Regions from separate parts of the Paenibacillus sp. FSL H7-0703 genome, predicted to be linked through region 2. Evidence: riboswitches for the same ligand, from Rfam matches in the RefSeq annotation. Region 2 holds a riboswitch; each other region holds the start of a gene.
The links. A riboswitch is a leader RNA that binds a small molecule or an ion and turns the genes downstream of it on or off. The one in region 2 is predicted to bind thiamine pyrophosphate.
Positions count from the first base shown of each region.

Region 1: another riboswitch for thiamine pyrophosphate. It lies ahead of MHB46_RS12060 (ABC transporter substrate-binding protein); the one in region 2 lies ahead of thiC (phosphomethylpyrimidine synthase ThiC).
Region 3: another riboswitch for thiamine pyrophosphate. It lies ahead of MHB46_RS00540 (thiamine phosphate synthase); the one in region 2 lies ahead of thiC (phosphomethylpyrimidine synthase ThiC).
Region 4: another riboswitch for thiamine pyrophosphate. It lies ahead of tenA (thiaminase II); the one in region 2 lies ahead of thiC (phosphomethylpyrimidine synthase ThiC).

Region 1 is NZ_JBBOPF010000001.1:2,759,859-2,765,636, forward strand. It holds gene MHB46_RS12050 (bifunctional 2',3'-cyclic-nucleotide 2'-phosphodiesterase/3'-nucleotidase) at 1-12, opposite strand, end outside; gene MHB46_RS12055 (pyridoxamine 5'-phosphate oxidase family protein) at 233-667, opposite strand; TPP riboswitch at 938-1,047, shown strand; gene MHB46_RS12060 (ABC transporter substrate-binding protein) at 1,239-2,282, shown strand; gene MHB46_RS12065 (hypothetical protein) at 2,290-2,472, opposite strand; gene MHB46_RS12070 (MTH1187 family thiamine-binding protein) at 2,776-3,069, shown strand; gene MHB46_RS12075 (ABC transporter permease) at 3,066-3,842, shown strand; gene MHB46_RS12080 (ABC transporter ATP-binding protein) at 3,887-4,837, shown strand; gene MHB46_RS12085 (TatD family hydrolase) at 4,830-5,702, shown strand.
Region 2 is NZ_JBBOPF010000001.1:2,417,200-2,422,977, reverse strand. It holds gene MHB46_RS10525 (Fe-Mn family superoxide dismutase) at 1-924, opposite strand, end outside; gene MHB46_RS10520 (alpha/beta hydrolase) at 1,184-2,221, opposite strand; gene MHB46_RS10515 (IclR family transcriptional regulator) at 2,520-3,263, shown strand; TPP riboswitch at 3,419-3,531, shown strand; gene thiC (phosphomethylpyrimidine synthase ThiC) at 3,718-5,562, shown strand; gene MHB46_RS10505 (hypothetical protein) at 5,684-5,778, opposite strand, start outside.
Region 3 is NZ_JBBOPF010000001.1:114,193-119,970, forward strand. It holds gene MHB46_RS00520 (hypothetical protein) at 8-403, shown strand; gene MHB46_RS00525 (hypothetical protein) at 405-959, shown strand; gene MHB46_RS00530 (hypothetical protein) at 946-1,935, shown strand; gene MHB46_RS00535 (ABC-F family ATP-binding cassette domain-containing protein) at 2,120-3,673, shown strand; TPP riboswitch at 3,767-3,875, shown strand; gene MHB46_RS00540 (thiamine phosphate synthase) at 4,140-4,733, shown strand; gene thiO (glycine oxidase ThiO) at 4,798-5,778, shown strand, end outside.
Region 4 is NZ_JBBOPF010000001.1:4,606,826-4,612,603, forward strand. It holds gene thiE (thiamine phosphate synthase) at 1-294, opposite strand, end outside; gene thiD (bifunctional hydroxymethylpyrimidine kinase/phosphomethylpyrimidine kinase) at 291-1,121, opposite strand; gene thiM (hydroxyethylthiazole kinase) at 1,118-1,960, opposite strand; gene tenA (thiaminase II) at 2,035-2,724, opposite strand; TPP riboswitch at 2,863-2,965, opposite strand; gene MHB46_RS20630 (NAD-dependent malic enzyme) at 3,058-4,779, opposite strand; gene MHB46_RS20635 (glycosyltransferase) at 5,177-5,778, shown strand, end outside.

The sequences.
Region 1 (5,778 bases), 340 kb from region 2:
ACGAAATAACAAAATATACCCCTCCTCATTAAGGTGTATGACTCATATACATACTTTTGCACATATATGTAAGCCTTGAACCCACCATTTCTATTTTAATCCAACGCCACGCAAAAGAGTAGTCATTTACTTAAATTATTTATGAAAAAATAATTAATTTTCTCAAAAATAAAAAACCAGCAAACCTCCTAAAAAACTCGGAGATTCACTGGTTTATCCATTTATATTCTCATTATTTATTCCACACTTGGCGCTCCGTTTGCTGACCCACATACTCAATGCGAGTCGGATTCACGTCCAGAATGACATAATCGGGATCATCCGGTCCGGAAAACCATTCCTTCAAGGAATCGTTCCACACTTGTTTGCGGAGCCCCTCATCAGCTGTAATCTGGACAGTAGCCTCCACTTCTACGACTTCCTTTGTACCGCCAACTTCATAACCCAGCAGCAGATAAGCATTCGGATTATCCTTTAGCTCATCCACTTTATGCGTTTTACGATCTGTCGCCAGATGAATGTTCATTCCATCGTTAAAAAGGGCCATATAGCGTACTTTCGGTTTGCCACCCTCTACCGTACCTAACGAGCAAAATTTGTTGTTATCCAAAGCCTTCACAATGGCTTGTTCTAGTTGGCTACGATCCAATGTTTCCGTTTTACCCACAGTACAACAACTCCTTTTCACGAATTAGAATTCTCTACGGCCATGCCATTGGGCACCAGCCCATCTGAACCTACCTGCGCAGCTGTTCTGAAAATAACATGACCCGATCAGATCGGATTGATGCATACTCATTTTCAGATCAAAGCTCACAGTAAAAGTGTACCCTGTCGTTCGGCAAATGAACCGTCTTCTCTTCCTCCATGCTGGACAGACCCGCATTCAAGGCATATAATCGTCGTAGTAAACCCGAATAAATGAACCCATTAAACCATACAATGCCAGGGGTGCTGGAATCGGCCGGCTGAGAGTGTGTCCCAAGACACTGACCCTTACAACCTGATCTGGGTAATGCCAGCGTAGGAATGCTTAAGCAAGATGTGCCTTTTTTACATAGGACCATCCCTTACTTTGGTATATACAAGCGCAAGCGTCCCGGAACCTCGGGGCGCTTTTTTGTTGAAGATTAAGTTGTTGGAAAGATCGCGTCCGGCAGATGTTATTTTTATGAAAATGGGAAACCTAAGCTGTCTGATTGGACGGATAACGGGTAATTAAAGGAGAGAACACAACGATGAAGCGCATGAAAATGTTAAGCCTGGGACTGATCAGTCTGTGGCTCATGGCCCTGACCCTGACCGCTTGCGGTGGAAGTCCCTCCACATCCCAAGAAGCGGCTCCCGCTACCAACACTCAAACGTCTACTCCGGCAAAGGAGCTCAAAGATGTTAAAGTCGTGCTCGACTGGACACCCAATACGAATCATACGGGACTCTATGTTGCCAAGGACAAAGGATTTTACGAAAAAGCGGGTTTGAATGTCCAAATTATTCAACCTGGTTCAGGCGGAGCCGATCAAATGGTTGCCTCTAATGCTGCACCTTTTGGTATCAGCTACCAAGAAGGCGTCACACAGGCTCGTATGCAAGGCGTGCCGCTTGTTTCCATCGCTGCGGTGATTCAGCATAATACCTCAGGCTTCGCAGCCCCAGTAGATCGCGGAATTAAGAGCCCCAAAGATTTTGAAGGTAAAAAATACGGCGGTTGGGGCTCTCCTGTAGAAGAAGCGGTCATGAAATCCATCATGGATTCAGACAAAGGCGATGTGAGCAAAGTGAAGATCGTCAACATGGGCAATGCAGACTATTTTACAGCCGTGAAGCGAGATATCGACTTTGCCTGGATTTTCTACGCATGGACCGGAATTGAGGCCCAGCTTCGAGGTGAGCCATTGGATATGCTGTATGTAAAAGATTATTCCAAAAGCCTCGATTACTATACACCTGTAATTGTGAGCAACGAACAGACAATAAAAAATGATCCAGAACTGGTCAAAGCGTTCATGGACGCTACCGCACAAGGCTATGAATACACTATCGCCCATCCAGAAGAAGCCGCGGACATCTTAAGCAAAGCTGTACCGGAGCTGGATAAAAAACTGGTACTTGCCAGCCAAAAATGGCTAAGCCCGCGTTATCAGGACGATGCCGCGCAATGGGGTGTGCAAAAAGCGGAGGTATGGCAAAACTATTCGGACTGGATGTACGAACGCAAGCTGCTCAGCAAGCCTTTGGAAGTGGATAAAGCCTTCACAAACGACTTCTTGCCCAAGCGTTGATCATTTGTTAAACCACTAAATAAGACTGAACTAGAGAAGTGAACGAAGCGCCACTACGCAGTCGGATGGTGCCTCCCATCGCTGTTGTACCCAGATTTCTTTTATGAATATCCAGAAGTTGAAATCTGGGTACAAAGGCGAATGTTAACGCTTGTACAGCACCATTCCGCCCACTTCGTTCTCGTTCCACTTGGTTCTTCTTTAGTCTCATAGTATCTAAAACGCAAAAACAGATGCGCTTGTGTGTAAAAATGCTACACAACCTAGCTTAAAAACTAAGGTGCTTTTAAGGCGGTTGGCAGCGTAGCGGTTCATTTGAATCTGGAGAAGCGAAGCGTTCGCCTTTGCCGTTGGATTCTTACCTTTAAAATTTAATTCAAAGAATCCCAAGGCAACAGCGATCGTAAGATCAAATGAAACGCGAAGCGGTCTCCCCCGCCTTAAACCAATTTATTTTCCTATAACTTAAACAATAAAGGACAGGTGAATTTTCATGGCTAACACACTGCTCAGTATTCAAGTAATCCCTAAAACTCCTAATAACGAGGACTCTTACCCGTATGTAGATAAGGCGATTGAGGTCATTCAGCGCTCCGGCGTCAAACATCAGGTGAATCCATTGGATACGACCATGGAGGGCGAGCTCGACGAGTTGCTGAAAGTGGTTAAAGAAATGCACGAGGCTTTGACGGAAGCGGGCAGTCCCAGCGTCATTTCACAGATCAAAATCGCACATAACCCACAAGGCATCAGCATGAACAAGCTGACCGAGAAATATCGCCCATGAATCCGAAAGGCAAGAACGCATCCTGGTGGAAAAGCGTATGGCCGCCCCTTGTGGCGGTCCTCTTCTTTTTAACGGCCTGGCAGGGGGCGGTTTCCTATTTACATATTGAATCCTGGCTACTGCCAGCTCCATCTCTAATCGTACAAGAGGGCATGGGGCAATCGGCGTTGCTTGGAGCCCATACATGGGCTACGATTCGTCTGACACTTGCGGGATTCGCAATAGGGACAGCAACGGGACTGTTGATCGCCATCGTTCTTCATACCATTCCTTTTCTCAAATCTGCTCTATACCCGCTCTTGATCCTTAGCCAAAACATTCCGATCATCGCTCTGGGTCCGCTGCTCATGGTGTGGTTTGGTTTTGGCGTGCTGCCCAAGCTCATGGTCATTACCTTAGTATGCTTTTTTCCCGTGGCTGTAGCGGCCATGGACGGGCTGACTCGAACAGACCGTACGATGATGAACTATATGCGGATGTCGGGTGCAAGCCGCATGTCTATTTTTATGAAGCTGGAGCTGCCACATTCCCTGCCGCAAGTCTTTTCTGGCGTTAAAATTGCTGCTACCTACAGTGTGATGGGCGCGATCATTGCCGAATGGATCGGAGCTAGTGAAGGAATTGGGTATTATATGCTGCTGCAAAAATCGGCCTATCGCACGGACCTCATTTTTGCTGCCATCGGCATTATTGTCGCACTCAGCTTACTCATGTTTGTGGTTATTTTACTACTGGAGAAATGGTTGGTTCGCTGGAAACCCGATCGAGAGTAGCTTCCTCCTTGAATTAAATACAGCAAAGAAAGGACGTGGCGCGTATGAGTCTGCATCCAATTGACTTATCATCACACAACGTGGCTAATGAACAACGAGCCGGGGAACAACAGAGTCCTTCAACTGCTCCTCCTGCTTTGGAATTGGACGGGATCAGCCTTGCCTTCCGCGAAAAGCGAAGCTTACTGCCCGTGCTGCAGGATGTATCCCTCACAGTCAATCCAGGAGAATTCGTTTCCCTCATCGGTCCGTCAGGCAGCGGCAAAAGCACGCTGTTTCACATCATCGGCGGGCTACTCAAACCACAGCAGGGACGTATCCGTATGCACGGACGGGACATGACTGGTGAACGTGGGCATATCAGCTATATGCCGCAGCAGCCCGCCCTTTTCCCGTGGCGTACCACGCTGGACAACGTAATGCTGGGGCAGGAAAATGCTCCACGTAAAAATACAGCAGTACCCCCTCAGTACGCAAGTGAACGCGAGCGTCGCAAAGAAGCCTTGCAATGGCTCGAACAGGTTGGACTTGGTAAATTCGCTAAGGTGTATCCACATACGCTGTCTGGTGGAATGCAACAGCGCGCAGCCTTTCTACGAGCACTACTCAGCCCGCAGGAATTAATGCTGCTAGATGAGCCGTTCAGCGCACTCGATGCGCTGACACGTGCAGACATGCAGCAATGGTTATTACGCATGTGGGAAAAAAACCGCCGTTCTGTGCTGTTTATTACCCACAGCATTGAAGAAGCGCTGCTGCTCTCCGACCGCATCTATGTGCTGTCGGCGCGACCTGCTTCGGTGGTGCATGTCGTAGATGTCCCTTTTCCCCGCCCGCGTAGGGAAGAAATCACCCTCGATCCGCTCTTTATTGAATGGAAGCGGACCATGATCAGCTGGATGCGCGAGGAAAAGTACAAACTGGACGCCAACATGGAAAATGCTCAGAGCGTCCACAAGAATATCCCGGAAGATGGATTGAATCGACATGAGTGACGTAAAAGTTCGATGTGCATTGAAATGGAACAGCCAAACAAAGCCAGGCTTGGATTTGACCGCAATTGAGCCCGCTCCATTAATCGACGCGCACATTCATGTAGACAGCTACCCGCCTGAACAACAGGAGTTATTGCTCGCTTCACTTGCCGATAGCAGCGTCCAAGCCGTGATAGCCGTGTCGATGCATCTGGGCTCCAGCCGAGCCAATCTACAGTTAGCCAATCGTTACCCCGGGCTGGTACGACCAGCCTTTGGCTTTCATCCCGAACAGGCTCTTCTACCGCAAGCTGAGCTTGACCTCTTATTCGACTGGATGGACGAACATATACAGCAGATGGTCGCCGTGGGTGAAGTCGGCTTGCCCTATTACAATCGGCTGGAAGCCTCACAGAGCGGTTCACCTTTTGACCTCGCTCCCTACATAGAGCTGCTGGAGCGTTTTATCCAGTTTGCAAGCAAGCATAACAAGCCCATTGTCCTACACGCCGTTTATGAGGACGCAGACATCGCCTGTGACCTTCTGGAACGTCACAGCGTCACGCAGGCGCATTTTCACTGGTTTAAAGGCTCTGCCGCCACAACCGAACGTATGGCCCGGAACGGCTATTATGTCTCCTTCACACCGGATCTCCTGTACGAAGAAGAGATCCGCAGTTTGGCAAGACAGTATCCGTCTGATCAGATCATGGCAGAGACAGATGGTCCCTGGCCGTTCGAGGGGCCTTTTACCGGACAACAGACACATCCACGGATGACTGCCGACGTCATTCGCGCGTATAGCAAGCTGACCCATCAAGATGAATCTGCCGTGCGTCAATTATTTCATGAAAATACGAGACGCTTTTACTCACTATCTGATTGAAAAGAATATGAGCTATTTACTAACTGGAAGGTTTACAACCACAACATGCAACTAAAGCAAAGAACCTCCTTATTTA
Region 2 (5,778 bases):
ACCTGTTTTTCGGGCTTCTTCCAGTTTCTTTTCCGCTTTGTTCAGGTCATTCACATAGCTCAAATGATGCTTGTCATGGTGAATACGCATCGTTTTCTCATCAATATACGGTTCAAGCGCATTATAGGGGTAAGGGAGCGGCGGTAGCCGATGTCCCCCAATAGGAACCGACCGGCCGATTGAGGTTTTTTCCGTTGCCGAAGGTTGCGCCTGGCTGGACTTGACGCCTTTAGTGGTCCATGCGCCTTCTCCCCTTATGCCTGCCTGCCGTTCTCGAAACGCTTCCTCTGGGTAATTCTCACCCTCTGTAGCTACATGATACAACCTAGCAGCCCTTGCGATGGAGCCAGGTTCCTGAAAGGGGGTTGTCGAGATCAGGAAATATTGGCTTTCATGTGCCGCGTGTAATACAATTCCGGCGGCTTTTGGCTGCTGACGCAATGCATGACTGTGCTCGCTTAGCAGCCCGAGCTGCCGTACATACTCCTGTGACTGACGGTTTGCGGTTTGCAGCAAATCGTCCAGTCGACGATTTAATTCTTGTGAGTCAAGCTGAGAGTTTGAGGCTGACTCTGACAATGGCATCTTTACAGATGATGATGCGTCTAATCCCCTTGACTGTTTTGAATGTTCAGTGAATTCGTGTGTATGTGCTTGTGGAGCAGCCGACATCTGTTTCCATTCCTGATGCCACGCCTGATCTGCCGGATCGAGCGCGCTCCGTTGCTCTTCAAGCAACTCTATGGCGGTGCGTTCTGTCTGTTCGAATACAGTCCGCCAATCATCCAGCAGCCGTACATAAGTAGGCTCCAGTCCCTCGGTAGCGGATTTAATCACTTCCACATGCCAACTTTCCTGCTGCTTCCAATGCCGAATTTCCTCCAGCACACGTAAGGGCAGAAAAGACCCATAAGTACTCAGCATCGTTTTTTTACCTCCCGTATCCTACTATGGCTATCCGGCCGATCTGGCAGATCTGCCCTGGATGCATACGTACCCAGTATATTCGCTGTCTCATCAGGAATATGTCTATGAACTCCCTTAATCCGGTCACATCTGTTACGTAAAACAATAAATACCCATGGAAAACGAAAAAGAAGCCCAGCTACGGCACGGGTTAAGTGTCCATAGACAGGCTTCTTCAAGGGGAAGAATAGAATACAGTTCTTCGAAAAATAATTCTTTACTTCGTAGTCGTTTGTTTGTGGGCATCAGCGATGGTTTTCTTGTCCTCCAGCTCCTGTACACTGCTTAGAAACGTCGATACCCGTCGCAAATATTCACGAGGGTGCTCTCTGAAAATAAGCTCATGTATCCCGTTTTTGACAATCCATACACTGGAAAGCGGGTTGGTTTGATTGGCAGCGAGCTTTTCCGCAATAGGATAAGGAGCTTTTTCATCCTGTGTACCATGCACAAACATGATCGGGAACGGATAGTTTTCCTTTTTAACCTCCTGATATGGAATCTGATGCAAGCTGGTGCCGTTCAAGACTGGAAACAGCAACTCCAGAATTTCCAAAGACGGATGTCTTGGCAGATTAATTTGATTGTGAATGTTATGGTACAGCGTATCCGGCTCCAGCAGGAAGGTGCTGTCCAAAATCATTGCGTCCACATCCTTGGTTTGCAAGCCCGCCTGAAGAGCGGTTCCTGCCCCCATGGAGAAGCCCCATACGATAATCTCCGACGAGCCGCGTTGCTTCGCAAGCTGAATTGCTCCGAGGAGCTGTTGGGATTCTGCTTTGCCTCCGGTTGCGACTGCTTTGCTGTTTTGTGACGCAAATCCATAATCGAACATGACCACATTAAAGTTCAAACTGTGGGCATAATGCGCCAGATCATACATGGGAATCCAGCTTTCTTCGCGGTTAGCCCCATAGCCATGACTGAAAATAATCGTTTTCCGCGATTGATCCGCCGGGATATACCAGCCTTGTACGATGCGGCTACCATCCTTGGCAGGGAAGCTGACTTCCTCATAAGGCATGTTTTTGGCCTGCATCGGATTAGAGTACAGTGGTGCAACGGTGGGATTCGTAAGTACCCATGCGATGTAAGCATGCAAGGCAATAAAACAAAACAACAGAAAAAAGACGACCGACAGCAGCAGAGCAATCACAACGTGCTTGAACCGCAGCAGACGGGGATTAAAGAGTGGGGTGGACGGCTCCTGAACAGCGGTCTGTAGCTGAGCGTTGCGCTGGGATGTCGAAATCATGTAAGAGCCTCCTTATATAAAATTGATCTTCGTTTCATAGAATTTAGGTATAATTCCACTTGAAAATAGTAGTGTAGGTCCGTATAGATACCTATTATCGTATGATGGGGATTATCCAAAGTCAACGCCTGAACCGGAAAAGTAAAAATGATGCAAAGAATTGTCGATGTTTGTTCTCGTTCTGTAATATGGTTGTCACAAAAACATCGGTTTACAGTAGCCGCGACTATTCTATATAATTTATGTAACCATGTTTCATAGTGTGAAACGAATATGGATACAAGAGGAGCGGTTCACGATGGAAGACCGTAAATTAACCGTTCGCGCTGTAGAGCGTGCACTTGATATACTGCTGTGTTTTACCGCAAATTCGGATCTTGGCCTGACGGAGATTGCCTCCAAAATTGGTCTACATAAAAGCACGGTTCATCGGCTGCTGACTACGTTGGAGGATCGGGGCTTTGTCGTTCGGAATGCCGAAACGGAAAAATATCGACTGGGCTTCCGCATTTGGGAGCTATCCACGCATTTGTCCCAAAGTGACGAGCCGGCGGTGCTGTTACAACCTGCAATGGAAGGACTACGTGACCGTCTGGGTGAGACGGTCAGCTTGTACTTACGGGACGGCAGCATGCGTATTCGCATACAAGCCGTGCAGAGCAATCAGGCGATCCGCAGGGTCGCGCCTGTAGGTGCGCGTATGCCGCTGGCTGTAGGGGCCTCCAGCAAGGTGCTGGCGGCCTTTATGCCGCCGCAGGAGCTGGAAGCCCTGCTAAGCGGGGATGAATGGCCGCCCTCAGTAGACCCGGAGGTCTATAAAGCCCAGCTGCAGGACATTCGCGAGAAAGGCTATGCGACCAGCTATGAAGAACGGGAACCAGGGGCTGCTGCTGTGGCAGCGCCAATTGTGAACCGGAAGGGACAGGTCACTGCGGCTTTATCTGTATCTGGCCCGGTCAGTCGACTTGCACCCGAGACGCTACATGACTTTGCTCCGATTTTGATCGAAGCGGCGAAGGAAATGGGGCTTATGCTCCCGTAACAAGAATGAACACAGTTGAAGCAAGCAGAGTGATTTGATGGGGAACGTCTCCTTGGTAAAGGGAACCTAAAAGGGTTGCCAAAGCCATAAATTTGAAGTAGTCTGGTAAGGAAGGCGGGATGTCTGTTATATCCGCCTCATGTGAATAGAAGTATCACAGTTACTGGGGGAGCCTGTAATGCCGGGCTGAGATGGAATCGTGCAAGATTCCGGACCCTTTGCACCTGATCTGGATCATACCAGCGTAGGGAAGTAATCGGCCATTGAAATGTATACGCGGCTGCTGTCTTCAGTGGCGCATTGGAATGGATTATTCCATATGCGTACTGTCTGGATAGCTGCCTCGTTAGATTAGCCGGTTCCCTGGGGAACCGGCTTTTTTGCATAGATCAGCGCCACCCTGGGAATGGTTCCGGATCGGTGTGTCATTTCATCGAAACGGGAGGAATGGACAATGAAGCCGACAGAAGCAGAAGGAACAAAAGGAACAGAATTGAAATCAGCAGAAGTAAGATTGGTAGGAACAAAAGAAGTTGAGGTAGAGAAGACAAACAGGGAGCAAGCCAGTGGGGTAACGCCCTTTCCAGGGAGCCGTAAGGTATATATTCAAGGCTCACGGCCGGACATTGCCGTGCCAGAGCGCGAAATTGCTCTTCATTCTACACATACGCCGCAGGGCACGGAGCATCATGAGCCATTGCGTGTATATGATACAAGCGGTCCCATGACCGACCAAGCCTATCAGGTCGATATCCGTCAGGGCCTGCCTCCATTACGGCGAGCTTGGGCACTGGAACGGGGCGATGTGGAGGCTTACGAGGGACGCGCCGTCAAGCCGGAGGATAATGGACTGAAACCTGGCTCCAAACGGGAGACAGTGGAATTTCCCGGCGTGACCAACCGTCCGCTTCGTGCTTCGCAAGGGCGTACAGTGACGCAAATGCATTATGCACGGCGAGGGATCATTACGCCCGAAATGGAATTTGCGGCGATCCGCGAAGGGGTCGAGCCTGAGTTTGTACGGCAGGAATTGGCGGCTGGACGAGCCATTTTGCCTTCGAATATCAATCACCCGGAAAGCGAGCCAATGGTCATTGGGCGTCATTTTCACGTAAAGATCAATGCGAACATTGGTAATTCTGCGGTTACCTCCTCCATCGAGGAGGAAGTGGAGAAAATGACTTGGGCTGTGCGTTGGGGCTCGGATACGGTTATGGACCTGTCCACAGGCCGTAATATCCATACAACACGTGAATGGATCATTCGGAATTCTCCTGTACCGATTGGGACTGTGCCGCTGTATCAGGCACTTGAAAAGGTGAACGGTGAAGCAGAGGCGCTGACGTGGGAGCTGTATCGCGATACGCTGATTGAGCAGGCGGAGCAGGGAGTGGACTATTTTACAATTCATGCAGGTGTATTGCTGCGGTATATTCCGATGACGGCGAATAGAATGACGGGAATTGTATCCCGGGGCGGGTCAATCATGGCAGCCTGGTGCCTTGCGCACCATCAGGAGAATTTTTTGTATACACATTTTGAAGAAATTTGCGAAATTATGAAAGCCTATGATGTGGCCTTTTCTCTCGGGGATGGTCTACGTCCAGGTAGTATCTATGATGCGAATGATGAAGCACAGTTTGCAGAGCTGGAAACGTTGGGCGAGCTAACGCAAATCGCATGGAAGCATGATGTTCAGGTCATGATTGAAGGGCCGGGACATGTCCCTATGCATAAAATCAAAAAGAATGTGGATTTACAAATGGAGATTTGTAAGGAAGCTCCTTTCTATACCTTGGGACCGCTCACGACGGATATTGCCCCCGGATATGATCATATTACCTCAGCCATCGGGGCGGCGATGATCGGTTGGTTTGGGACGTCCATGCTGTGTTATGTTACGCCTAAGGAGCATTTGGGTCTGCCCAATAAGGATGATGTCCGCGAGGGTGTCATTACCTACAAAATTGCGGCACATGCTGCCGATCTGGCGAAGGGTCATCCACGGGCGCAGCAGCGGGATGATGCTTTGTCCAAGGCACGCTTTGAGTTCCGGTGGCGGGATCAGTTCAATCTGTCGCTTGATCCCGAGCGGGCCTTGTCTTACCATGATGAAACGCTACCGGCAGAGGGCGCCAAGGAAGCACATTTTTGCTCGATGTGTGGTCCCAAATTTTGTAGTATGCGCATCACGCAGGACATTCGCGCCTATGCAGCGGATAAGGGGCTGAACACTCAAGAAGCAGTAGCTGCCGGGATGCGTGAGAAGGCAGAGCAGTATCGGGATGGAGGTCAGTAAGACGAACGTGTGAGTTTAGGAACAAATGAATTAAAAAAGCCGTGGTTCTCTACAGTCGATGTAGGAAACTACGGCTTTTTAGCTTATGTAAAGCGGATCATGCAACCGGATAAACGGCGCCTTATTTTTTACCCATTTTTTCATTTAAAATGTCCTGAAAGCTGAGCTTCTTTTCCGAGCTATCTTCTTTCTTCTGCATACTCACCGCGTTGGCAC
Region 3 (5,778 bases), 2.3 Mb from region 2:
TGAGAGTATGTCTGATCACGCTGCAAGTATGCTGCTGCTTGGTGTGTCAGTTATTCTGTTCATAACCGCATGTGTAACGGCAGCAGACTTGTCCAGCCAGCTGGATGGTGCACTGGAATTAAGATCACAGCAAGAGGAGCATTCTGAAGGGCGAATAGCCCGTACTGTTGGGGTGGGATTGCCGGAACGGATTAAAGGAACTCAGGTCATACAGGCAATTCGCATGAACTTACAGGAGGGGATTTCGATTCAAGTCGACGGGACAGAGTACGATGTATATTCTGAACCGTTTGAGCCTGATGTATCTACCCTGGATGCTTCCTCTTTATATTCCATGTACCCACAGCGTAATGGGAATGGGGACATAACATCTGTACGTTTTGAGAAATTGGGGGAAGACTGAAGTGGTTCAAACAATATCCAAGTTGTTGGGGGCGCTGCTCGCTGTATTGCTTTTGTACATCGTACCCGCAGCTCAAGCTGCTGAACGGCAGGATGATATATCCGGGTTAAATACATATCATTCAACTGTACGTTTTGTTGATATGGTAAGAACCAAAGGTTACATTACACCGACGATGTATAACGATTTTATGCGTGATCTGGAATTGACAGGCAATACGTACGAAGTTGACTTGGAGCATATGCACAAAAAGTATGTACCGGACTATGCAGATGCCGCGAAGCCAGACAGTTTTCTGGGCAATTATGAAACTGTATATGATGGGTACTATAATCCGCAAATCTTGCCTGTACTGTTTCCTGGCAATCAGCAGCCAAAATCAGATCAGACACGTCGGTATACCTTGATGGCCGGGGATTATTTTACGGTCCGGTTACATAATACGAATCGGACTCCTGCGGACTTGTACAAATCATGGCTTCTCGGTGGGGCAAATAGCGGCAAGCCGGCAGTTACAGCTTCTTACGGGGGCATGGTTCTGAATGAAGATTACTGATTTTGCAGTCATATTTATACTTTTGTTCTTGCCCTTTGGTGTAGTTAGTGACCTACGGGTGCAGAATCAGCGTGATGTGCAGCAGCTAGAAATGAAATATACGTCGGCTCTTCGTACCGCAGTTCAGGATGCAGGGGTCGTGCTCTCACAGAATGAACGTCAGGAACGCGAGGCCGGATACGGATCGGATAAGTTTTTTCGTGTAGATAAAGAAGCAGCGCTGCACACGTTCCTGCACACCCTTTTTCTTAATATAGGCATTGATGAGGATATAGTAGCACAACGTGCATTATTGGATTACATACCAGTCATTGTAATTCTGGATTATGACGGTTATTATGCGTTCACTTCAGAAGTCTATACAGACGAGCATGGACAAGCTGCTATTGGACACAAATGGAGCGAAAAAAAGCCATATGCCTATGTTGATTCAGTAGGCAACAGTGTGGGGTTCACCTTGGATAATTATGTACACGCATACGATGCGCGGAATCACAGGTGGGTGGAGGGCTTTCAAAAGGAACTTCAGGATCAGACTCCTATATCTTTACTGAATAATTCAGAAACTTTTGAACAAATACGTCGTTCCACCATTGTTGGCAGCGTCCAAGAGGACCTGGCGCGAATGATTAATGTCCATAACGAAAAAGCTGCACGTAACGGCATATCCTATACATTCACACTACCGATCATTCCGCAAGAGGAGTGGTACAACACGGTAGATGATGTGGGTCTGATCGCGTTTATCCAGGGCATTCCGGTCGGAGACAGGTATTACAATAACTATGGATTTGGTGGTGGGAGAGTCGTCAGAAAGCAAGACATTATCGGTGGCATAGAACTAGATACTGGAATGAAGTATTTTTATAGAGATTCATGTCCAGCTCCCTTTAAAGCTAGTGAACGTTTTACGAATGAGAAGTCTGCAGCAGCTGCGGGATACTTTGAGTACAAATGTTATAACGGCTTAAAATAATCACCCTCATGGGTGGTTTTTGTTTTTTTAGGCAGATCCATACCAAAAAACCTTAAAATTCACTGTTTTCAATATTCCGATATGGTTGCAGAATGTGCTACAATAAAGCTTTGAAAGAAACGAAATGCATATGAAATAAGAACAGTCGGCAACGCCGATGACAATAAGGAGCCAAAAACAGCTTATGAGTTTATTGACTGTAGAAAATGTATCCCACAACTTTGGGGACCGCGCATTATTTAAAAATGTTTCCTTTCGATTGCTTGCGGGGGAACGTGTAGGTTTGGTAGGAGCTAATGGTGTTGGTAAATCGACACTCATGAACATTCTCACTGGAAAATTGCTTAAGGATGAGGGTAAAGTGGAATGGACTCCACGTGTACGTTACGGTTATCTGGATCAGCACACCAAGCTGACACCGGGCAAAACGGTACGTGATGTATTAAAAGACGCTTTTCTTCCTTTGTTGGAATTGGAAAAGGAAATGATGCAGATTACTGACAAAATGGGGGATGCTTCTCCTGAAGAGTTGGAAGTGTTGCTGGAACAGATGGGTGAAATTCAGGAGCAACTGGATATGGGGGATTTTTACCTCATTGATGTGAAGGTTGAAGAAATGGCGAATGGACTAGGTCTGTCGGCCATAGGACTGGATCGGGATGTATCTGCACTTAGTGGCGGGCAACGGACAAAGGTGCTTCTTGCTAAGTTGCTGTTGGAAAAACCGAATGTCCTGCTCTTGGATGAGCCTACCAACTATTTGGATGTAGAGCATATTGAATGGCTTACGCGCTATTTGAAGGATTATCCCTATGCTTTTATTCTTATTTCACATGATACTGAGTTTATGAACCAGGTCGTTAATGTTATTTACCATCTTGAATTTGCCAAGATGACCCGTTATTCAGCTAACTATGAAAAGTTTCTTGAAATGGCGGATCTGAACAAAGCTCAGCATATTGATGCTTATGAGAAGCAACAGGACTTTATTAAGAAACAGGAAGATTTTATTCAGCGTAATAAAGCGCGTGCTTCTACCTCAGGCCGAGCAAAGAGCCGTGAAAAGCAGCTTGATCGGATCGAACGTATTGATAAGCCTGAAGAAGCCGCAAAACCAACCTTTCAATTCAAAGAGGCACGTGCAAGCGGAAAGACGGTATTTGAGGGTATTGATTTTGAGATTGGTTATACACATGCCCTTTTGCCTAAAATGTCCATGACGATTGAACGTGGCGAAAAAATTGCAATTGTTGGCTACAACGGTGTCGGTAAATCGACATTGCTCAAAACCATATTGGGAAAAATTCCGCCAATCAGTGGAAAAACCTATCAAGGTGATTTTTTGCAGCCCGCTTATTTTGAGCAGGAAGTAAAGGCAGAGAAAATTACACCGATTGACGACGTGTGGAATGAATTTCCGCATTTGAACCAGCATGAAGTACGAGCGCATTTGGCGCGCTGCGGTTTGAAAAATGAGCATATCACACGTCCGCTATCTGCGCTTAGTGGTGGAGAACAGGCTAAAGTCCGTCTTTGCAAACTGTTAATGCGTGAAAGCAACTGGGTATTGTTCGATGAGCCTACCAACCACTTGGATGTTAAAGCAAAGGATGAGCTGAAACGTGCCTTGAAGGAATACAAAGGGACGGTATTGCTTGTATCTCACGAACCGGACTTTTACGAGGATTGGGTAACCAAAACGTGGAATGTGGAAGAGTGGTCAAGTAAAGTTAACTAAAATCAGTTAAATCCAGTTCTGCATATTTCACACGAAGTGGGGTTTGCAGAATTAGGAAAATATGCTAAGCTATCTATAGCTTATACAATAAAATAGTCACACTAGGGGAGCCGCCCATGCGGCTGAGACGGAATAAATGGATTTCGGACCCTTTGCACCTGATCTGGGTTATGCCAGCGTAGGGAAGTGAGCGCCGTACAAACAAGGCAACACCATCTTTATTTTGTTTGTGCGTGGGACGATACACGTATACGGATATCATGGTCCGTTCGATTATTGGACGTTCGTTAAACCACTTCCTTGGGGAAGTGGTTTTTTTGCGTTTCGTTCATTTTAAGTTGTTCGAGCTTCCGTAGACGGATTCACATACAATCCCCTTTCATTACTGCTGGTAGACGTGGCTGCTAAGCTTAAATCCTTTAATCCAATGTGAGGTGAAGACAAAATCGAATTACACGCAATTTCGATGGAAAAGGGCACTATTGCACAAGCCGCCCGAGTGGCTGCTATGATTTGTCCGTATGTTCATTATGTACACGCACGTTTAAAACAGAATGGTGCCTCTGCATTGCTTTCTTTGACTCGCAGCATGGTGGAGCAGGAAGTTCCTTTGCAACAAATTGTAGTAAATGATCGTGTGGATGTAGCTTTACTTACTTTGGTTGGAACCGTCCAGCTACCAGCTAATGGATTACCTGTTGTGGATGTGAAAGGCCTACTTTCAAAGAGTACACGCTGTGGAGTGTCTGTGCATTCCTTGGAGGAGGCACAGACCGCCGAGCAGGCAGGAGCAGACTATGTACTTTATGGTCACGTATATGAGACCCATTGTAAGCCCGGTATTGTACCGCGGGGTTTAGCTCAGCTTGAACATATTTGCAGGCTGTCGAACATTCCGGTGATCGCGCTGGGCGGCATACAACCGCACCATATCCCGGAGCTTTATATGGCCGGAGCAAGCGGAATTGCGGTGATGTCTGGTATATGGGAGGCTGAGTCGCCCGTTGCAGCTGCGATGGAATATAGGCGAATGGCAGATCTTGTAGTTCACAGCTTGTAGCGAGAAAACGAGAGTAGAGGCAAGCTGAAAGCAGAATGGTTTATGGAGAGGAGACACGGAACAAATGCTAAAGATACACACAGAGGCAAGAGCGATAGGACATGCTGAATGCTTGGTCATAGGTGGAGGTGTCATCGGCAGTTCCATTGCTTATCATGTGGCCAAGGAGGGAAGAAGTACGATCATGCTGGAACGATTGATCCCGGGTGAGGGAGCCTCAGGAGCAGCGGTTGGAATGCTGGCAGCGGAAAGTGAAGAGTTCACCGACTCTGAGCTGGCACGATTTGCTCGCAGAAGTCGAGATGCATTCCCTGAGCTTGTCTGTGATCTGGAGCGTTTGTCGGGTATTTCGGTGGAATTCCGTACAGAAGGATTTGTGACCCCTTTCCGTACGGAAACTGAAGGCCAAAAACGCTGGAAAGCTGCTAAAACGCGAGAGGATGATTGTCCTATCTGGTGGGATGCGAGGGAATTGGCCCGACGAATTCCAGGTTTGGATGAACAAGCGATCGGAGCAATATATCGTTCAAAGGAGACACAAGTGGCTCCTGTCCAGCTTTGTCGTGCTTATGCAGGTGCTGCTGCGGTGCTGGGAGCAACGGTATGGTCTGGTACACGGGCAGAGCAACTGGTCATACAGGATGGTCGAGTTTGCGGTGTCCGAACAGATAGCGGCTTTTTTTCCTGCGATCAGGTCATTATTGCTGGAGGCTTGGATAGCATGAAATTACTGGCGCAGGTTGGGTTTGAATATCCACTTTATCCGGTCAAGGGCGAAGCGGTAGCGGTCTCCTTGAAGGATCACCCATTAGAATACACCATTTATGCTGATGATATTTACCTCGTGCCTAAACAGAATAACGAGCTTTGGATTGGGGCAACGAGCCTTCCGCATCAATATGACGAACAAGTGACCGTAGGAGGCTTGGAGGGCTTGCTGGCACGTGCCTCTGCCTGGCTGCCGCGCGTCCGTGAAGCTTCTTTTATACGCACTTGGGCGGGCTTACGTCCGCAGGCTGCATCAGGTCACCCTTTTATAGGCACT
Region 4 (5,778 bases), 2.2 Mb from region 2:
CTGACCGATGTGAACACCGTCGGCGTCGAGTTCAAGAGCCAACTCCACATCGTCATTGATGATGAAGGGGACACCAGCGTGACGGCACAGTTCCTGTAGCTGGCGCGCGAGTTCGAACATAGGAACGCCCGTTAACGCGCCGAGACCCTTTTCTCGGAACTGGACCATGGTTGCCCCGCCAGCCAGAGCCTCCTGCACGACCCAGCCTGGTTCCGCGAGGCAATTCACGCTTCCAAGCACCAGGTATATCTGTAGATGGCGGCGCACCACCTCTGACAATATTCTGCCGCTCATAGAAGCATCTCCTGACGACGTCGGTAGGCCCAATGATTGGTTGGGCCGTGTCCCTGTCCCAGAGACAACGTATCCTCAATCGCCGCCTGGATGAAGGCTTTACCATTCGAGATAGCCTCCGGTACAGACATCCCTTTCCCTAATTCCGCGGTAATCGCTGCCGAGAAAGTGCACCCTGTTCCGTGTGTATGGACAGTCCGTACTCGCTTGCCGCTCAGCTCTATAAAGGCGGTTCCGTCAAAAAGCAGGTCAACAATTTGTCCGCTGCTCTCGCTCTCGTCAGCGTGGCCACCCTTGATCACAACGAATTTTGGTCCCATACTGCTAATATGTCTCGCAGCCTCGCGGCGATCCTCCATCGTATGGATACTTATCCCTGTCAGGGCTTCCGCCTCCGGGATATTCGGTGTAACGACCAGTGCCAAGGGGAGCAGGTCGTCCTTCAAAGCCTGCACCGCTTCCAGTTGCAGCAGTTCAGCGCCTCCCTTGGCAATCATCACGGGATCGACGACGACCTTTTTCCAGCCGAACTTTCGGATCTGCTCGCTCACAAGACGGATGATGCCGGCATTAAACAGCATACCAGTCTTCAGGGCATCCACTCCAAGGTCTAATCCTACGGCTTCGATCTGTTCTGCTGTTGCTTCCTCTGGTAGCGGATATACGCCGTGGACTCCTAAGGTATTCTGTACGGTAACGGCTGTAATAGCCGACATGCCGTACACGCCAAGTTCTTGAAAGGTTTTGAGATCAGCTTGAATTCCAGCCCCGCCGCCACTGTCCGAACCAGCAATCGTCAGCGCTCTGGGTACACGAACGTCTGTCATCGCGCACCACCTGCTGCTGTTGTTCCGGCTTCATGGATCGAGACATGCCCCTCTAGTGAACCTGTATGCAGTTTGGCCAGCTCGTCGAGAAAGGCAATCTGGAAGCTGCCGGGCCCCAGCTCTGCGGTACGTGCTGCGGCTCGAGAAGCTGCTGCACCGTAAAATGCCAAACCTGCTGTACCTGCGAGCAGCAGGTTGGGTTCAACAGCTGCAAAGGCACCTAACACAGAGGTCAGCAGACAGCCTGCTCCGGTTACCTTCGTGAGGAGCGCGTCTCCGCCGCTAATCATTCGTGCTTCGGCCCCATCGGTGATGACGTCCTCTTTTCCAGTAATGACAACCATCGTATTGAGCGTTCGAGCAGCCCGAATTGCCAGATCGACATGGTCGCTGTCAGCACTGTCACCGGCATCTACGCCTTTAATCTCACGCGCTTCTCCAACAAGATGTGCGACTTCGGCTGCATTGCCTCGCACCAATGAGATTTTGACTTCACTCAGGATTCGCAGTGCCGATTCAGTTCTAAAGCTCGTTGCTCCCGCACCGACCGGATCTAGCAGCACCGGAACACCGTGTGCATTCGCCGATTGTCCAGCAATGATCATGGCATCCACCAGTTCGCGGTTCAGTGTACCGATGTTTAATACGACGGCTCCCGCTATTTTTGCCATGTCTGCTACTTCCTCGGGTGCATAGGCCATCACCGGGGAGGCGCCCAATGCATACAGGCCGTTGGCCGTAAAGTTGGTGACTACCACATTGGTCATATTGTGAACGAGGGGTTTGCTGTTTTGTACCTTCGTCAGGAGATCCGAATAACTTTTTTCCCATGTACTCATAATGTTTATCCTCTCTATAGTTAGTGGTCCAACAGGGCATTAACCGTACTTCACGCATCGAATCGCCAGGCTGACTATTCCAAGACCGCTGCCTGCATATGGACCGGCCATTCTTCCTGCCTATAAGCCATATCCCAGAACTTATATTCCAGCTGGCAGCTCAGTATAAAATGCTCAATCATCCGCTCTCGCTCAGCAGCCGTTGCGCCTTCCGCCCAAGCATCTACACGTTCTCGGAACTTGAGTGTTGTATCATCAAGCTGGTCTCCATAGAAGCCCATCCATTCATAGAACGGATGAGACTCATCCGGCTTTACTTCATCCAGCAGCCTGCGACCAATCTCGGCATACGTCCACATACATGGCAGCAGCACAGCCAAGATCTCGCCCAGGCTACCCTCATGGGCAACCGTCAGCATGTGACGGATATAGTGATGAGCCGACGGAGCGAGCGGATATCCCTGCAACTCTTCATAGGTCACCCCTGCAACAGCACAGAAATTTTGATGCGGATGAACCTCGCTGTGGAGAATAAAAGAGATTTGTTCATTTAATACAGCCATATCCTCCCGATTGGTGCATTTGGAGATTGCGATGCCGTATATCCGCATGTAGGCGTTCAAATATTCAAAGTCCTGTTTTACATAGTGAATCAGCTGTCCCCTTGTCAAACTTCCTTCAGCAATACCTCTCACAAAGGGGTGCTCAAAAATCGCTTGAAAAATGCCGTCCGCCTGCCGACGGAGTTCTTGTGTAAAACTCAATTTCCCCACCTCCATCAAATTGAAGAGCAAGAAGTCCTGTAAGAATATAATTCCGGAACAACGCTAAAAAGCCGCCCCGGAAAAATGGGAGCGGCTTCAACAATAGGCCCAATACGCAAAAAAACGCTTGAAACCTTATATACGAAGGCTCCACTTTCCTACGCTAGTACGAACTAGATCAGGTTCAAAGGGTCCAAGATACGTTCTTGTCTCAGCCATAGCGGCTCCCCTAGTGGACTTCTATTCTTTTGACTATTACTGTACATACGTTCATACGCTATGTCAAACATAGTGTGCAAAATATGAAATTTCCTCTAGTTAGGTGTTTTGAGCTTAGTGAGGGTGATGAATTACACTTTCCACAGCTTTGACCTTGGCATATTCCGGTTTCCACATTGCATCTCGTATAGCTTGTTCCACATCTGAAATGTGCGCCTGAGCTACCTGATCCTGTATCGCGGCTTTTGCAACCGCAATCGCAACAGCGTACGAAACTTCGCGTAATTTTCGGATATGAGGGAGTAGCGCACCGCCAGGCGTATTCGAATCTACACCATTGGCAACAGCAACTGCTGCCGCTGTAAACATCGCAGGGGTAATCCTTTTGGCTTTAACCACAATCGCACCCAGACCCAGTCCCGGAAAAACAAAGGCATTGTTCGCCTGTCCAATCTCAAATTTCGTACCGTTATAGGTGACGGGCTCAAAAGGACTTCCGGTTGCAATCAGTGCTTTGCCATCGGTCCACCGGATCAAATCCTCGGGTACTGCTTCTGCAAGGTTTGTAGGATTGGACATGGGCATAATGATCGGGCGTTCTACATGTTTCGCCATCTCCTTGATGATCTCTTCAGAAAAGGCACCTGCTACACCGGAAGTTCCAATCAATATCGTAGGCTTCACCTGACGGATGACCTCTAGCAGTGGTATTTTGCCGTCACCCGACCGGGTCCATGAGCTGACTTCATCCTTTTTGCGCACATACGGTTTCTGATATTCCAATACGTCTTCCATATCTTCCATTAACAGCCCGCGATAATCAAAGGCCCAAAAGGACTTGAAGGAATCTTCTGCGGAAAGGCCGTCCTCGATCATAGCACCCCGAATTTGATCAGCATTACCGATTCCTGCTGCCCCTGGGCCGAAAACAAGTATTTTTTGTTCACGCAGCGGAGTCTTGGTGACACCCACCGCCGAAAGAATCGCAGCCAAGGTCACCGCTCCTGTACCTTGTATATCATCGTTGAAGGTGAGTATGCTTTGACCGTATTTTCCTATAATATGGCGTGCATTTACGCTGCCCACGTCTTCCCAATGTAAAAGCGCCTTTGGGAATTGCGCTAACGTTTTGCTGATAAAAGTATCAATAAACTGGTTATAGGCTTCTCCGCGAACCCGTTTATGGCGGTTTCCGATGTACAGTGGATCATTCAGCAGCTTTTCATTATTTGTACCTACATCTAGTACAATTGGCAGCACCCGCCCGGGATGAATGCCTGCCGCAGCCGTATACACTGCAAGCTTGCCGATAGCAATGTTAATCCCCCCGACGCCCCAGTCACCAATCCCTAAAATACTTTCGGAATCTGTCACGACGATCAGATCCACATCATGGCCACTCAAACCAGAATTATGGAATGCTTGTCCAATACCGTTCGGGTTATCTATCGACAAATATATGCCTCCAGGGCGGTTGTACTCGTGACTATATTCTTGAATCGCGGTTCCTACGGTCGGCGTGTAGACTACGGGCAGCATTTCACTCAAATGATCGGTTAGCAGCCGGTAGTAGAGTACGACATTTCGGTTGTGAAGGTCGTTGAGAGAAGCATTTTTTCGCAGCATGGTGGGTTGTGCCAGAAACTGCTGATATGCCCGTACGCTCTGTTTCTCCAATGAAAGGACGGTTGGAGGAAGGATTCCTTCCAAACCCAGCTCCTTGCGTTCTTCTTCTGTAAAAGCGACACCTTTGTTCAAAAGGGGATTTGCCAACACATCCTTTCCCCGTAATGGAGTAGATAATGACCCATCGCGATTGACATAAAATGCTTCCATAGAAAGACCTTCCTTCTCTTCATTTTCATAACTATTCATAACGAAAGATGACATGTTGTCCATAGTATGGACGTGCAAATATGTTTTATTCTTGCATTTATCTATGACAAAATAACCATATTTGTTTCTTTCTAATGATATAAATGAACTAACTTTCGATTTAGATTCGCTAACCATTCCTGATGACTTTGGTTCTAATGAATCAGGTCTAAGTGCTCTGTTTTTATCAAATATGAAAATTAGTTTTTCTTCTCTTATCTCCATATATATCATGGAGTGTCAGCTATTTTGTTAAGAAAATATGAAGCATTTGGACATTAATTTAATCCCTATAAGCAAACATTCTTAATTCTTTTTCAACAAAATAGAACTATTCGGAGGAAAAGGAGAGGTTTGTGTGCAGGGACCTATAGCCATTTTTAGCGATAACGACAGGGCTATTGATTATCCCAATGTGATTTGTTTTTACCAATTTATACAGTGCGAGGACACGGAGGCAGCTTCAGTCTACGAGAACGCATGTTGTTGCCTGATTGATTATAGGGAGCCGGGGCAGGCAGTGCGGAAAGCCAATCAGATCCGTTGCCAATTTCCGCAAATGCCATTGTTACTAGTGACGGATGTAACATTTCCGTTCAGTGATCAGCATATGGTGCAAATCATCGGAGTAGGTCGTTTGCGGCTGCTATTTTGGCAAGCCAATGACAACGAAGAAATGCTTTCGGAAATACAAAGCTTGCTCTATCCCGAGTATTCGACCAAAAGCCAACATATTGCATTTATCTTGTCTGTATATAACGAAGAGCAACGTTTTGTTCATGTCAAAACCTTTGCTGAACGATTGCAGGTCTTTATCCGCAGCCATATTATTGAAGGTTCGATTTATCTCATTGATGATGGCAGCTACGATGGTACGAATGCCTTGATTAAAGCGCTGGAGGTAGCCACGGACTTGTCCGTAAACCGGATTAATCAGAATCTTAGCCCGCTGCTTCAAAC